Robiginitalea biformata HTCC2501: one gene and its partner. The main gene of each other region encodes a partner of the protein of the gene in region 2 in a complex. Links are inferred from orthologs where the notes say so. Each region holds a gene or a part of one and is shown on either strand. Other genes may lie near its edges.

Region 1 (7,685 bases), 1.4 Mb from region 2 along the record:
CGGAAAGTCCTGGCGGACCTCGCCATGAACCACCCGGATGCCTTTAAGGCCATTGTCGATAAGGTCAAATAGATTTACGGAAACTTTCTCACTGGAAACCCCGTCGCTCAGCGATGGGGTTTTTTTATGCCCATGACCTGGTTCCTGGTTAGCCGGCAAAATGCCCTAAACCCCGCTTAGGGTAAGCACCAGCCAACGACCCGAAGCGGCGTCCCGGTGCTCGCAGAGGTAAACCCCCTGCCAGGTGCCCAGGTTGGGGCGGCCGCCGGTAACCGGCATGTGTACGGAGGTCCCCAACAAAGAGGCTTTGATGTGGGCGGGCATATCGTCGGGGCCTTCCAGGGTATGCTGGTAATAGGGGGCATTCTCCGGGACCATCGTATTGAAATGCCGCTCAAAATCGCCCCGCACCGTGGGGTCCGCATTTTCGTTGAGGGTGAGGCTGGCCGAGGTGTGCTTGATAAAGACCTGCAACTGGCCGGTCTGTACGGAGCGGATTTCGGGCAGGGCCTCCAGGATTTCTGAAGTTACCAGGTGGAAGCCCCTGGGCCGCGCCCTCAGGCGGATTTCGCGTTGGATATAGATCATTTTTTGATGATATAACAATTAAACAATGCTTTCCGCACCCGAAATGTACGGATAAAAAATACCTTTGCAGCTTAAACTCCGAAGCCATGGACTTACGCGATATCCGGATGGTCGTCACCGATATGGACGGCACGCTCCTCAACCCCGAACACCAGGTGAGCGACCGGTTCTTTGAACTCTTCCACCACCTGCAAGGAAAAGGGATCCGTTTTGTAGCCGCCAGCGGGCGGCAATACCACAGCATGGTGGACAAACTGGAGCGCATTGCCGGGGACATCCTGTTTATCGCCGAGAACGGCGCCCTGGTGCGGGATGGGGACAAGACGCTGCTCAGCACTCCCCTGCCCGCAGACCGCCAGCGGGAGATCCTGGGCCGGGCCGGGCGCATCGACGGGGCGCACCCGGTGCTTTGTGCGGCCGGAAAGGCTTACGTCCGGGGACATTCCGGGGAATTCCTCCGCGTCCTGGCCGAATACTATGCCGAATTTTCTGTGGTGGATGAGTTGGAAGCCGTGGACGACCCGGCCATGAAGGTGGCCATTTACCATTTTGAGAACTCGGAGAAGTACATCTACCCCCCCCTGCAGGACCTGGAATCCGATTTGCAGGTGAAGGTCTCCGGCTCCAATTGGGTGGATGTCTCCCACCCGAATGCCCACAAAGGGTATGCATTATCACAAGTGATGCGGGATGCCGGGGTGCACGCCGGGCAGGTTATGGTATTCGGGGATTACAACAACGACCTGGAAATGCTTGAACTCTCGGACTTTAGTTTTGCCATGGCCAATGCGCACCCGAACGTGCTTAAGCGCGCCCGCTACCGGACGCTGAGCAACTCGGAACAGGGTGTGGAACACGTGCTGGAGCAGCTGGCGGAGCAACTCTGACCGTACTTCGTGCCCGTTGCATTGCCGGCGCTGGCCAGACAGGCCGGGCCGCTCTGAAAACCCGAAAACTCAGGTCTTCTGCTTCTTCTTCCGCGCCGCGGGAAACAATACATTGTTCAGGATGAGCCGGTACCCGGGGGAATTCGGGTGCAGCTCCAACTCGGTTTTCGGGTCGCCCACCCGGTGCTGGTAGTCTTCCGGGTCGTGGCCCCCGTAGAAGGTAAAGAAGCCCCTGCCCTTGATTCCGTGGATATAGCGGGCCTCTCCATTCAGCCGGTTCTCGCCGAGCACCAGAACCGTGGGCTTCACCTCAGAACGGGTAAAGGCCGTGGTCTGCCCCATAAACCCTTTCACCAGGGCCGTGTGGTTCTGGCAGAGCATCGTAGGTACCGGGTCCCATTTGGCCGAGAAGTCCATTAGGGAAAAATAGTCGGATTCCCGGGGCACATCTTCCCGTTTGCTGGTCATGTCGATGGAGGAAAATTCGTAGCGGAGCGGGTTGCGCTCCAGGGTAAAATTCGTAAAGGCAAAGGTGTTGGAATAATCCAGTTGCTGCTGGTAATTGGGTTCGGAGGGGTCCCCGTCGAACATGGGTTCGCAGATATCCACTCCCTGGGCTGCCAGGGCGATGTCGAAGCTGTCCGTGGCCGAACACATGGCAAACATAAAGCCGCCTCCGATGACGTAGTTGCGGATCTTCATGGCCACCGCCCCTTTCTCCTCGGAGACCTTCTCATACCCCAGCCGCCGGGCCAGGGCTTCAGCCTGCTGCTTCCCCTCGATATACCAGGGGGCAGCGCGGTACGCCCCGTAGAACTTCCCGTATTGTCCCGTAAAATCCTCGTGGTGCAGGTGGAGCCAGTCGTAGAGCGGGAGTTTGTCTTCCAGGACTTCCTGGTCGTAGACGGTTACATAGGGGATTTCCGCATAGGTGAGCACCATGGTGACCGCATCGTCCCAGGGGGCATTGTCCTTGGGGGAATACACGGCAATCTTCGGAGCTTTCTCCAGGATTACCGCCTCCTGGTTCTGGGAAGGGCTGGCAATCCCGTCGAGCACGGATTGGGCCTGGGCATCGCTGAGCACCTCAAACGAAACCCCTCGGATCCGGCATTCGTTGCGGATGGGCTCCCCATCCGGCAGCAGGAAGGAGCCGCCCCGGTAATTGAGCAGCCATTGCACTTTTTGCTGCTTGCTGAGCACCCAGTAGGTAATCCCGTAGGCCTTCAGGTGGTTCTCCTGGCTCTCCGCGTCCATGGGGATCAGGATCATCGAGCCCCGGGAGGCCAGGCAGGTAAACAGCAGGGCCAGCAACAGAACCGGCCGGGTTATCCGCAACAGCGCAATGTTCTTGAAACGTTTGGGGAGGGAATTAAGGGAAATTCTATTAAAAAGGTACGTCATCGTCTTCCGGGTGTCCGCCCTGGGAAGGATCGTTCATGGAACTGCCAAACGCCTGGTCGGCACTCGGGAATTCTTTGGCCTGGAACGGGTTCTCCCCCTCGGCATTCATCTTGGATTGAAACTCGAATGGAGAATCAAAGTCATCCAAATTATCAAATTTACCCAGTTGCGCAATGAACTTTAACCTAATATTATCGAGGCCGCCATTCCGGTGCTTGGCCACGATAAACTCGGCCTGCCCCTGGGTGGGGGTGCGTTCCTCGTCGTCCCACTCGTCGATCTTGTAGTATTCGGGGCGGTAAATAAACGACACGATATCCGCATCCTGCTCAATGGCCCCGGACTCCCGCAGGTCGGAGAGGATGGGGCGTTTGCTGCCGCCACGCGTTTCCACGGCACGGGACAGCTGCGAGAGGGCAATCACCGGTACGTCCAGTTCCTTGGCCAGCGCCTTGAGGTTCCGCGAAATGGTGGAAATTTCCTGTTCCCGGTTGCCGCCTTTCTGGCTGGCGCCCCCGGTCATCAGCTGGAGGTAGTCGATGACGATCAGGCGGATCTTGTGCTGGGAAGCCAGTCGCCGCGCCTTGGCCCGCAGGTCAAAGATGGACAGCGATGGGGTGTCGTCTATAAATAGCGGCGCCTTCTCCAGGGCCTTCACCTTGACGTTGAGCTGTTCCCATTCGTGTTTTTCGAGCCGGCCCGTCCGAAGTTTTTCGGAGGAGAGCCCGGTTTCCGAAGAGATCAGACGGGTAATCAGCTGAACGGAAGACATCTCCAGGGAGAAAAACGCCACGGGTATATTCGAATTCACGGCGATATTCCGGGCCATGGACAGGGTCAGGGCCGTTTTACCCATACCGGGACGTGCCGCAATAATGATCAGGTCGCTCGGCTGCCACCCTGAGGTGAGCTTGTCCACCTTGTCAAAACCGGACGGGATACCGCTGAGGCCCTCCTTGTTGGAGATTTCCTCGATTTTTTTCTTGGCCTGCATCACCAGGTTCTGGGCCGTCTCGGCCGACCGCTTCAGGTTGCCCTGGGTAACGTCGTACAGACGGGATTCCGCGTTGTCGAGCAGGTCAAAGACATCCGTGGACTCGTCGTAGGCCTCCTCGATGATCTCGTTGGAGATCTTGATCAGCTGGCGCTGGATGTACTTCTGGAGGATAATCCGGGCGTGAAACTCAATGTGGGCCGATGAGGCCACTTTCTGGGTGAGGGTAATCAGGTAAAAATCGCCCCCGGCGAGCTCAAGCCGCTCATCCTGCTTCAATTGGGCCGAAACGGTTAATAAATCTACCGGTTCGGAAGATTCGAAGAGTTTGAAGATGGCCTCGTAGATGTACCGGTGGGCGTCCTTGTAGAAGACATCCGGGTGCAGGATGTCGATCACCTCGTCCACCCCTTTTTTGTCAATCATCATGGCTCCGAGCACAACTTCCTCTAAATCAACTGCTTGTGGCGGTATCTTCCCTTTCTCCAACGGGATGATGGCAGCTTTTCCAATTTTTCGTCCGGCAAGCGGGCTCGATTTTTCCATGAGGATAAAAGTAGGGAATTAACCTTAAGTTAACAGGGCGCTCCGTTTTGGGATATTCACCGCCTGTCCACAATCGGACTGTTAATAAGTTACGGTTTTATGTTGATAACCGAAAATTTCGGGAAAGCGCGCGGACCGGTTTACCGGAAACTGCGGGATGCGACCTGTCAGCCTTTGAAAACTCCCATGGAACTGTATTTCTCCATGCGCGTTTCGACCAGCTCTTTTGGTGATAACTTTTTGAGCTCCTGATAGTGCTTTGCAATCTTGTTGCTCACGATGTCAAAAGCCTTCTCCCGGTTGCTGTGTGCGCCGCCGGCGGGTTCCCGGACAATTTCGTCGATCAGTTTCAGCCGCTTCATATCCGCCGCGGTGAGTTTCAGGGCGTCAGCAGCCTGTTCCTTGTATTCCCAGCTGCGCCAGAGGATGGACGAGCAGGATTCCGGGGAAATTACGGAGTACCAGGTGTTTTCCAGCATGAGCACCCGATCGCCCACGCCGATGCCCAGGGCGCCTCCCGAGGCCCCTTCCCCGATGATCACTACGATGATCGGGACTTTCAGGCGGGTCATCTCCAGGATGTTCCGGGCGATGGCTTCGCCCTGTCCGCGCTCCTCTGCCTCGATGCCCGGGTAGGCCCCGGGGGTATCGATAAAGGAGACCACCGGCAGGCCAAACTTTTCGGCAGACTTCATCAGGCGGAGCGCCTTCCGGTATCCTTCCGGGTTGGCCATCCCGAAATTCCGGTACTGGCGGGTCTTGGTGTTGTACCCCTTCTGCTGGCCGATGAACATAAAGCTCTGGTCCCCGATCTTGCCGAGGCCGCCGATCATCGCCTTGTCGTCCCGCACGGTGCGGTCGCCGTGGAGTTCCAGGAAGGTATCCCCACAAATGGCGCGGACGTAATCCATGGTATACGGGCGGTTGGGATGGCGGGAGAGCTGTACCCGTTGCCAGGGGGACAGGTTTTTGAAGATCTCCTTCCGGGTCTCATCGAGCTTTTTCTCAATCTGCTTGCAGGTTTCGGTGACGTCCACGTCGCTTTCCTCACCGATGATCTGACACTTCTCGAGTTGCTCTTCGAGCTCTTTGATCGGGAGTTCAAAATCCAGGTATTCCATGTAGTGTTCCGTTAGGGGGTTCTCCGGGGCAAAGATAAACGATATTCGCAAAAAAGCACATCCGGCCTGGAGCTTGCGCCATATCAACCTTACCGCTTGGCCTTCTGCAGCATAAAATACCCGAGGACCAGGAAGAATATATTCGGGATCCCCACTGCCAGCAGGGGCGGGAACCCGGATTGCTCGGCCAGCGTCCCGAAAACCTTGTCCATAAAAATATAGATAAAGGCCACCCCGATCCCGAAGGCCAGGTTCACCCCCATCCCGCCGCGCCGCTTGATCGAGGAGACGGCCACCCCGATAATGGTGAGTACAAAGGCGGTGACGGGCAGGGCCCACCGCTTGTATTTGACCATCACGTAGGTATTCACATTCGAGGCTCCTTTGCGCCGCTGGTCGGCGATAAACTGGTTCAGTTCAAAGAGGTTCTTGGTTTCGGCGATATAGGATACCGGGGTGAGGTCGTCTATCTGGAAGGCGAACAGCGTGTCCAGGCGGCGCCGGGTCTCCACGATCTCCGTGTCGCCCCGCAGGTTCCGGCGCGTGTAGCTCGTGAGCCGGTAGAGGCTGTCCTCTTCCAGCCAGCGGATATTTGCCGAAGAAATCTTGTACTCGAGTTCCCCGTCCTCCCCAAAGTGCTCGTAGGTAAAATTGTAGCCGATCTGCCGGGCCGGGTCAAAGCTGCTCACGTAAATGTAGTCGCTCTCCCCAAGCTGGTTGAAGATGTTGCTGGTTACCCGGTCCTTGGAGCCTTTTTTCAGGTATTTGAACTTGAACTCGTTAAAGCCCTTGCTGGCCGAGGGGACGATGAACATCCCCATGAGGAACATCAGCACCGCGATGATGCTGGCGCCGATCCAGTAGGGCCTCAAAAACCGCCCGAAGGAAACCCCGGAGCTCAAAATCGCCACGATCTCCGTGTTATTGGCCATCTTGGAGGTAAAAAAGATGATGGAGAGGAACAGGAATATCGGGAATAACAGGCTTCCGATATAGATGGTGAAATTCCCGTAATAGATCAGGATTTCCACCAGGGGGGCCTCGTTGTCGATCATCTTGCCGATCTGCTCGGCCAGGTTCAGCATAATGCCGATGGGCACGAATAACAGCAGCATGAGCCCGAAGGTGGACAGGTATTTTTTCAGGATGTACCGGTCGATGATCGTCAGCATATCACAGGCGTTTATCCAGTTTTTGCACCATCTCGCTTTTCCACCCGGCAAAAGTGCCGTCCAGAATCCGCCGGCGCGCCTCCCGGACGAGCCAGAGGTAGAACCCCAGGTTGTGCAGCGTGGCGATTTGCTTGCCAAGATACTCATTGGCCGCAAAGAGGTGCCGCAGGTAGGCCCGGGTGTACTCGGTATCCACAAAGGTGTGGCCCATCGGGTCCAGGGGCGAAAAATCCGCCTCCCATTTCTTGTTCTTGATGTTGATGGTCCCTTCGGAGGTAAAAAGCATCCCGTTGCGGGCGTTCCGCGTGGGCATCACGCAGTCAAACATATCCACCCCCAGGGCGATGCATTCCAGCAGGTTGGCCGGGGTCCCCACCCCCATCAGGTAGCGGGGCTTTTCCGCCGGGAGGATATCGCAGACCACCTCGGCCATCCCGTAGAGTTCCTCGGCCGGCTCCCCTACCGAGAGGCCCCCGATGGCGTTCCCGGGGGCACCCGCATTCGCGATGTATTCGGCGGAAGCCTTCCGCAGGTCTTTGTAGACGGACCCCTGGACGATCGGGAAAAACAGCTGGTCAAAGCCGTAGAGGGGGGGCGCCTCCTCCAGGTGGGCCATACAGCGGTCCAGCCAGCGGTGCGTCATGTCCATGGAGCGCTTCGCGTAGCGGTAATCGCAGGGATACGGGGTACATTCGTCAAAGGCCATGATGATGTCCGCCCCAATGCTCCGCTGCAATTCCATGACGCGTTCCGGGGTAAACAGGTGGCGGGACCCGTCGATATGCGACTGGAACTTTACGCCCTCCTCCTTAATTTTCCGGGTGCCCGAGAGCGAATACACCTGGTAGCCGCCGCTGTCTGTGAGGATCGGGCGGTCCCAGCCCATAAACGGGTGGAGCCCGCCGGCCGCCTCCAGGATCTCCATCCCGGGACGTAAAAACAGGTGGTAGGTGTTCCCCAGGATCACATCCGG
Region 2 (7,837 bases):
CATGATAACTGCTGTTGTGGGTTACAAATTACAAACTTTATACCAGATTTCCAATTTATCGTTTATTTAACATGTAATTTGTATTCCTCCCTTATCCGAGATACGTTTTAAGTATCTTGGAACGAGAGGTATGCTTGAGTCGGCGGATGGCCTTTTCCTTGATCTGACGGACGCGTTCGCGGGTCAGGTCGAAGGTTTCGCCGATTTCTTCCAGGGTCATGGAATGTTGCCCGGCCAGCCCGAAATACAGGCGGATCACATCCGCTTCCCGGGGGGTCAGGGTTTCCAGGGCACGTTCGATTTCCGTGCGCAGGGATTCGTGCAGCAATTCCTTATCCGGGTTCGGGGATTCGCCACTCCTGAGTACGTCGTAGAGGTTGGAATCCTCCCCGTCGATCAGGGGCGCATCCATGGATACGTGGCGCCCGGAGTTTTTCAGGGACTGTTTTACGTCTTCCACGGTCATGTCGAGTTCCTTGGCAATCTCCTCTGCCGAGGGTACCCGTTCGTGGGCCTGCTCCAAAAATGCAAACGTCTTGTTGATCTTGTTGATCGACCCGATTTTGTTCAGGGGGAGGCGAACAATCCGCGACTGCTCCGCCAGTGCCTGCAGGATGGATTGCCGGATCCACCAAACGGCATATGATATAAATTTAAACCCCCGGGTTTCGTCAAAGCGCTGGGCTGCCTTGATCAGCCCCAGGTTGCCCTCGTTGATCAGGTCGGGGAGGGTCAGGCCCTGGTTCTGGTACTGTTTGGCTACCGAAACGACAAAACGGAGGTTCGCCTTGGTGAGTTTTTCCAAAGCTGCCTGGTCGCCCGCTTTAATGCGCTGGGCCAGTTCCACTTCCTCATCGGCGGTAATCAGGTCTACTTTTCCGATCTCCTGGAGGTATTTGTCCAGGGAAGCGGTTTCGCGATTGGTAACCTGCTTGGTAATCTTTAGTTGTCTCATGTATCGATCCTTATCCTATATAAATAGTGCCTACTGCATTAGTTATACGTATAAATTGTGCAAATGTTACACAGGGGTTACAAAAAGTTGATTTTTTGGTTAAAACGCATAAAAAAACCCCTGTTGCCAGGGGTTTTACGTTTAAATAGACGTTTGGGGATCAATCGCGGCGCCGATTTCCGCCCCGGCGATCTCCGCCCCGTCGGTCTCCACCGCCGCGGCGATCTCCGCCACCACGGCGATCTCCGCCACGGCCGCCATCCCGACGCGAGGGACGTTCCTCCCAGCCTTCCGGCTTGGGCAGGAGCGCCCGGCGTGAAACGCGTTCCTTACGGGTACGCGGGTCGATGCCCATGTATTTGACGTCAAAGACGTCGCCCATGCTCAACACATCCTCTACATTTTCCGTGCGTTCCCACGCGAGTTCGGAAACGTGCAGCAGGATTTCGTTGCCCGGGGCGTCGAGGTATTCCACCACGGCCCCAAAATCGAGCATTTTAATCACTTTTACCTCATACACGCTGCCTTCTTCGGGCGTAAACATGATGGAATCGATCTTGGCCAAAACCTTGTCGATACCCCCCTGGTCGGTCCCGAGGATTTCAACAATCCCTTCGCCGGTTGCCGGGTCTTCGTTGATCACGATGGTAGTGCCGGTTTCTTTCTGCAATTCCTGGATCACTTCGCCACCTTTGCCAATGACCGCCCCGATATACTCGTTCGGGATGATGCGGGTCACCATTTTCGGCGCATGCGGCTTCACGTCTTCGGCAGGGGCAGCAATGGTATCTGTCAGCTTGGACAGGATATGCAGCCGTCCGTCCCGGGCCTGTTTCAGCGCCTTGATCAGGATTTCATAGGAAAGCCCCTTGATTTTGATGTCCATCTGGCAGGCGGTGATGCCGTCGGCCGTCCCGGTCACTTTAAAATCCATGTCGCCCAGGTGGTCTTCGTCCCCGAGGATGTCGGACAATACGGCATATTTACCGGACTCCGGATCGGAAATCAGCCCCATGGCGATCCCGGATACCGGTTTGCGGAGTTTTACCCCGGCATCCATCAGGGCCATGGTTCCGGCGCAAACCGTTGCCATGGATGAGGATCCGTTGCTTTCCAGCACTTCCGATACCACCCGTACGGTATAGGGGCAATCTTCCGGTACCTGGCGGGACAGGGCCCGTTGTGCCAGGTTTCCGTGGCCGATCTCACGACGGGACGTCCCGCGGATCGGGCGGGCTTCCCCTGTGGAGAACGGAGGGAAGTTGTAGTGCAGGTAGAATCGTTCTTCCCCTTCAAAGGAAGGCATGTCGATAATGTTTGCCTCGCGGGAAGTCCCCAGGGTTACCGTGGCCAGGGCCTGGGTTTCCCCCCGGGTGAAGATCGCGGAGCCGTGGGTAGAAGGCAGGTAGTCCACCTCGCACCAGATGGGCCGGATCTCGTCGGTCTTGCGGCCGTCGAGCCGGATCTGCTCGTCCAGGGTCAGGTTGCGGACGGCCTCCTTCTCTACCTTGTAGTAGTATTTCTTGATCAGGTCGCCCAATTCTTCCTGCTCCTCCTCGCTGAAGGCAGCCAGGACCTCTTCCTTGAGTTCGCTGAACGCGGCGCTGCGTTCCTGCTTGGCCGAACCGGCCTTGGCAATGGCGTAGGCCTTGTCGTAAGCGATATCGCGGATTTTCTTCTCAACTGCTTCGTTCTCCTCCTCGATTTCGTATTCGCGTACTTCCTTGCGGCCTGCCTTGTCGGCCAGCCGGTTTTGCGCGGCGATCTGAACTTTTACGGCTTCGTGGGCAAACTTGATCGCCTCGGTCATGTCCTCCTCCGAGATTTCGTCCATTTCCCCCTCTACCATCATAACGGAATCTTCGGAAGCCCCGACAATCATGTCGATATCCGAGGACTCGAGTTGGGTCCGGGTGGGGTTGATGATGAATTCGCCATCCACGCGGCCCACCCGTACTTCGGAGATGGGGCATTCAAACGGAAAGTCCGAAAGCTGGATAGCAGCCGAGGCGGCCAGGCCGGCCATGGCATCCGGCATGACGTCGTCGTCGTGGGACATCAGCTGGATCATCACCTGGGTTTCGCAGTGATAATTTTTAGGAAAGAGCGGGCGCAGTACGCGGTCTACCAGCCGCATGACCAGGATTTCCCCGGTACTGGGACGCGCTTCGCGCTTGAAGAATCCGCCCGGGTACCGCCCGGACGCGTGAAATTTTTCGCGGTAATCTACCGTCAGGGGCAGAAAATCCAAATCGCTGGCCTTGTAGTTGGATACAACCGTACAAAGCAGCATACAGTTCCCGGACCGTACCACAACCGACCCGTGGGCCTGCTTGGCAAGTTTTCCGGTTTCGATAGAGATCTCCCTACCGTCTCCGAGGTCGATGACCTCCTGAAAAGCTTCTGGAATCATAAAATGGAATTAGCCTCCCGAGCTACCGGGAGAATGTTAAACAATGGTCTGCGGTGTTGTGTTGTGCAGGTCGACCAATGAAAAACCGGAAGTGAGCTTTTTATGTTGCCCTGCAAAGGCAGGGACTTCGGGGTGGCGGGCAAGCCGCCGGTAAACAAACAGGGGAGCCCGACGGGCTCCCCTGCAATAAGTTATTTACGAATATTCAGTTCCTTGATCAGGCTCCGATATTTCTCAATATCCTTTTTCTTCAGATAGTCCAGCAGGCTGCGGCGTTTACCCACCAGGCGAACCAGGGAACGCTCGGTGTTGTAGTCTTTCTGGTTCTTCTTCAGGTGCCCGGTCAGGTGGTTGATCCGTTCCGTGAACAGCGCAATCTGGCCCTCGGTGGAGCCGGTGTTGCTGTCCGATCCGCCGAATTTCTTAAAGATTTCGGCTTTTTTCTCTTTGGTTAAATACATGCCAATATTGTTGTAAATGATTTTTATGTATCCGATTGATTTTCAATCAGGCCGCAAAGATAGGAATAATTTCAGGATTTCTATCCGGGCGGTCCCGGGAAATTTTATGTCCCAATGGCTTCCCGCTTATTCTTCCGGCACTTCTTCCACGCGTACCGGCTGGTTGAGTACCAGGTCCAGGTAGAGGTTGATTTTCTTTTTCAGTTCCCGGCGATGGACGATAAAATCCAAAAAGCCGTGTTCCAATACGAATTCTGCCGTCTGAAAACCTTCGGGCAGTTCCTTGCCGGTGGCCTCCTTGACCACCCGCGGACCTGCAAATCCGATCAGCGCCCCGGGTTCGGCAATATTGATATCCCCAAGCATCGCATAGGATGCGGTTGTCCCGCCAGTGGTGGGGTCCGTGCATAGTGAGATATACGGCAATCCGGCTTCGGCCAGCTGAGCCAGTTTGGCACTGGTCTTGGCCAGTTGCATCAGGGACAGGGCCGCTTCCATCATCCGGGCCCCGCCGGATTTGGAGATCATTACAAAGGGCACTTTTTTCTCGATAGCCTTATCGATAGCCCGGGCAATTTTTTCGCCGACCACGCTCCCCATGGATCCGCCAATAAAGCTGAAATCCATACAGGCGATTACCAGGTCCCGGCCCATGGACTTGCCGTAGGCCGTGCGGACGGCATCCTTGAGCCCGGTTTTCTTTTCGGCCTCCTTGAGCCGGTCCTTGTATTTCTTGGTATCCTCGAATTTCAACGGGTCCTTGGAGGAAAGCCCGGCATCCATTTCGGTGAATTTGTTGTCGTCAAAAAGTATCTGGAAATACTCCTTGCTGCCGATGCGCACATGGTAGTCGTCCTCCGGGCTGACGTAGTGGTTCTTCGCCAGTTCCTCGGATTCGACAATTTTCCCTGTGGGCGATTTGTACCAAAGGCCCCTGGGGGTGTCCTTCTTTTCCTCAGTGGCGGTTTGTATTCCTTTTTCTTTTCTCTTGAACCAGGATGACATAATGTGCTATTTCAATTCCACGTATCGGGGCATGCCCGAAGGATGCCCGCGCAATTCCGATGCAGGCCTGCCTAGAGCGTGCCCACGTTGTTCAGGTCCTCGAAGGCCTTCTTGAGCCGGGCGACAAAGGTTTTTTCCCCTTCCCGCAGCCAGACCCGGGGGTCGTAGTATTTTTTGTTGGGCGAATCGGCGCCTTCCGGGTTGCCGATCTGCGCCTGGAGGTAGCCCTCCTTTTCTTTCATATAATCGCGTACGCCGGTCATGAAGGCGTACTGCAAGTCCGTGTCGATGTTCATTTTGATCACCCCGTACCCGATGGCCTCGCGGATTTCCTCCAGGGTGGAACCCGAGCCGCCGTGAAAGACAAAATCGATGTGGTTATGGCCCACCTTGTATTTTTCGCTGATGAATTCCTGGGAATTCTTGAGGATTTTCGGGGTCAGTTTCACATTTCCCGGCTTGTAAACCCCGTGTACATTTCCGAAAGCGGCAGCTACTGTAAAGCGATGGCTTACCTTGGAGAGCTCTTCATAGGCGTAGGCCACTTCCTCGGGCTGGGTGTAGAGCTTGGAGTCGTCCACGTCCGTATTGTCGACGCCGTCTTCCTCCCCTCCGGTGATGCCGAGTTCGATTTCCAGGGTCATGTTCATCTTGCTCATGCGGGCCAGGTAGTCCTTGCAAAGGGCGATGTTTTCTTCGATGGGTTCCTCCGACAGGTCGATCATGTGCGAGCTGAACAGGGATTTGCCCGTGGCGTTGAAATGCGCCTCGCTCGCGTCGAGCAGGCCGTCGATCCACGGCAAAAGTTTCTTGGCACAGTGGTCTGTGTGGAGGATTACCGTTGCCCCGTAGGCTTCGGCCAGTTCGTGCACGTGCCGGGCTCCGGCAATGGCCCCCTTGATGGCGGCGCGCTGCCCTTCGTTGGACAGGCCTTTCCCCGCGTTGAACTGGGCACCCCCGTTTGAAAACTGCAGGATAACCGGTGCCTTGAGTTCAGCAGCTGTTTCCAGGACTGCATTGATGGTATCCGAGCCGATGACGTTTACGGCTGGCAGGGCAAAGCCTTTGGACTTTGCATAGCTGAATATTTCCTGTACTTCTTCACCAGTGGCAACGCCCGGCTTGATGGAATGCGGCATGTTTTGCGTTTTTTGGGTTGGTAGTTCGCTGCGACAAAAGTAATAATAATACCCGTTAAAACGGATAATTTATTCCGATCTGCAGTACGGAGTTGGCAAAATTGTAGTCCCGGAACCATCTTTTTCCAACGGGTTCGGCCGGGTTGTAGGTCTTGAAGCCCAGGTCTGCCCGGAAGACGAAATAGGTAAAGTCGTACCGGAGGCCAAAGCCCGTCCCGAGGGCGAGTTCCTCCAGGGAGGAGAACCCGTTGAAGGTGGCGGCTGGGTCGTCTTCGCTGTCCCAGACATTCCAGATGTTCCCCACATCGCTGAACAGGGCCGCTTTCAGGTCGCCGACCAGGGGGAAACGGTATTCCAGGTTCATCGCCAGTTTAAAATTCGCATCGTTGAAGTCGTTCAGGTTGCTGGTACTCCCCGGTCCGAGGGAATACGGGAACCAGGCCCGGTTGTCGTTGGACCCCCCGCCGAAGTACGATCGGACAAACGGGATGTCGTCAGAATTCCCGTATGGGACCGCCAGGCCAATGAAGGTGCGGAAGGCGAGAACGTCGGTGGCATTGAGTTCCCAGTGCCGGATAAAATCGAACTCCCCTTTCAGGTACTGGGAAAAAGGCACGCCGAATACGAGCTTTTTGCCCGAGTCGTTTTCGTTAAAGGGAACAATATTGGTAAAGACCGCCAGCAGGTTGCCGGCCCCTTCCAATTTCCAGCGGATCTGGTAAAAGCTATTGTCGTTGATCCCGGTCTTGGAGTTTTTCGTGTAGGTGTAGTTGGAGGTGAAAATCAGGTTGTTTTCCGTAAGGCGCTGCCGGCGTTCCTCTACCCGGAAGACATCTGCGTAGTCCTGCGAATCCGTGGGCGCCAGCCCCTGGTTGATGATGGCGTCCGTAAACCCGGTAGTCCCTTCCGGGATGGTCAGATTCGGCGGGTCCTCGGGGGTGTCCCCGGGTTCGTAGAACCCGGCCAGGTCCGGGTTGTTCAAATACTCCGGGTCGCTCGCCACATCGTTCAGGCGGCCGTAGGAGCTCTGGTAGACATTGAAAAAACGGTCCGGGTTGACGTTGCGGACAAACTGGATGTTCAGCAATTCAATCAGGTGTTTTTTGAAGTCGGTAGAGGACCAGCTGTAACCCAATACGGCATTGAGGGTCTGCTTGTCCAGGCCGATATTCTTCTGGAAACTGGTACCTACGGTCATCCGGGTTTTGGGCAGCATGTAGTACGGGATGATATTGCCCCCGTCTACCAGCGGGAACCAGATTCGCGGAAAAATCAGGTTGATGTCCCCGCCGATTTCCGAAAAGAAATCCTCTCCCTGGGTATCATCGCTCAGCAGCCCGAACGTGCCCCTTGCAGACAGGCTCAGGGTTTCGGCCCCCCCGAAAACATTCCGGGTAATCAGGGAGGCTCCCAGGCCAAAGCCCAGGCGCTGGATGTTGGAATGGGTCACGTCAAAATCCACTGCCAGGGAATTCCGGGGACGCGCACTCAGGTAGACGTTTGCATCCAGTCGGTCCCCCGGGGCTTCGATCAGTTCGATATTCGGGTACCGGAAGGTGTTCAGGTTGCTGATTTGCCGGTAGGTCCTGAGCCGGTCGATGTCCCGGTAGACGCTGTCCTGATCCAGGAAGATCGCATCGGCCAGGACTTTGGGTTTGTAGCGCAGCCGACCGTCAAAATGGATGATGTAGTTGTCGTACCGGACGGTATCCGCTTTCTGTGTGCCGTCCTGGAACCGGTGGTCCGGGTAAATGTGGATATTTCCCATGCGGCGGACCCGGTAGGCTTCGTCCGTCACAGCACTGTCGCCCCGTCGGCGCAGGTTGTCGATGTTGAGCTCCACATGCATCTGCTGGTCATCCCG

The links.
Region 1: the proteins of accD (region 2) and RB2501_RS08830 are in contact, whole or in part, in a solved structure (PDB 8UXZ), measured with the Escherichia coli proteins. The link is inferred for Robiginitalea biformata HTCC2501 from one-to-one orthologs.

The regions. Positions count from the first base shown.
Region 1 is NC_013222.1:1,955,940-1,963,624, reverse strand. The notes cover bases 3,564-6,344. They hold RB2501_RS08830 (acetyl-CoA carboxylase carboxyltransferase subunit alpha), read right to left. Parts: upstream 5,541-6,344; coding sequence 4,587-5,540; downstream 3,564-4,586. Other genes in these bases: RB2501_RS08825 (LptF/LptG family permease), read right to left, coding at 5,630-6,344; dnaB (replicative DNA helicase), read right to left, coding at 3,564-4,419. In the rest of the region: rplT (50S ribosomal protein L20), read left to right, coding at 1-72; RB2501_RS08850 (secondary thiamine-phosphate synthase enzyme YjbQ), read right to left, coding at 166-588; RB2501_RS08845 (HAD family hydrolase), read left to right, coding at 675-1,475; RB2501_RS08840 (asparagine synthetase B), read right to left, coding at 1,545-2,747; more of dnaB, read right to left, coding at 2,863-3,563; more of RB2501_RS08825, read right to left, coding at 6,345-6,712; tRNA guanosine(34) transglycosylase Tgt, read right to left, coding at 6,714-7,685. UniProt on the Escherichia coli protein: Component of the acetyl coenzyme A carboxylase (ACC) complex. First, biotin carboxylase catalyzes the carboxylation of biotin on its carrier protein (BCCP) and then the CO(2) group is transferred by the carboxyltransferase to acetyl-CoA to form malonyl-CoA.
Region 2 is NC_013222.1:3,402,876-3,410,712, reverse strand. What follows is about bases 2,896-5,828. They hold accD (acetyl-CoA carboxylase, carboxyltransferase subunit beta), read right to left. Parts: upstream 4,835-5,828; coding sequence 3,956-4,834; downstream 2,896-3,955. Other genes in these bases: fbaA (class II fructose-bisphosphate aldolase), read right to left, coding at 4,906-5,828; rpsO (30S ribosomal protein S15), read right to left, coding at 3,560-3,829; RB2501_RS15100 (polyribonucleotide nucleotidyltransferase), read right to left, coding at 2,896-3,368. Outside these bases: RB2501_RS15105 (sigma-70 family RNA polymerase sigma factor), read right to left, coding at 92-955; more of RB2501_RS15100, read right to left, coding at 1,116-2,895; more of fbaA, read right to left, coding at 5,829-5,973; translocation and assembly module lipoprotein TamL, read right to left, coding at 6,029-7,837.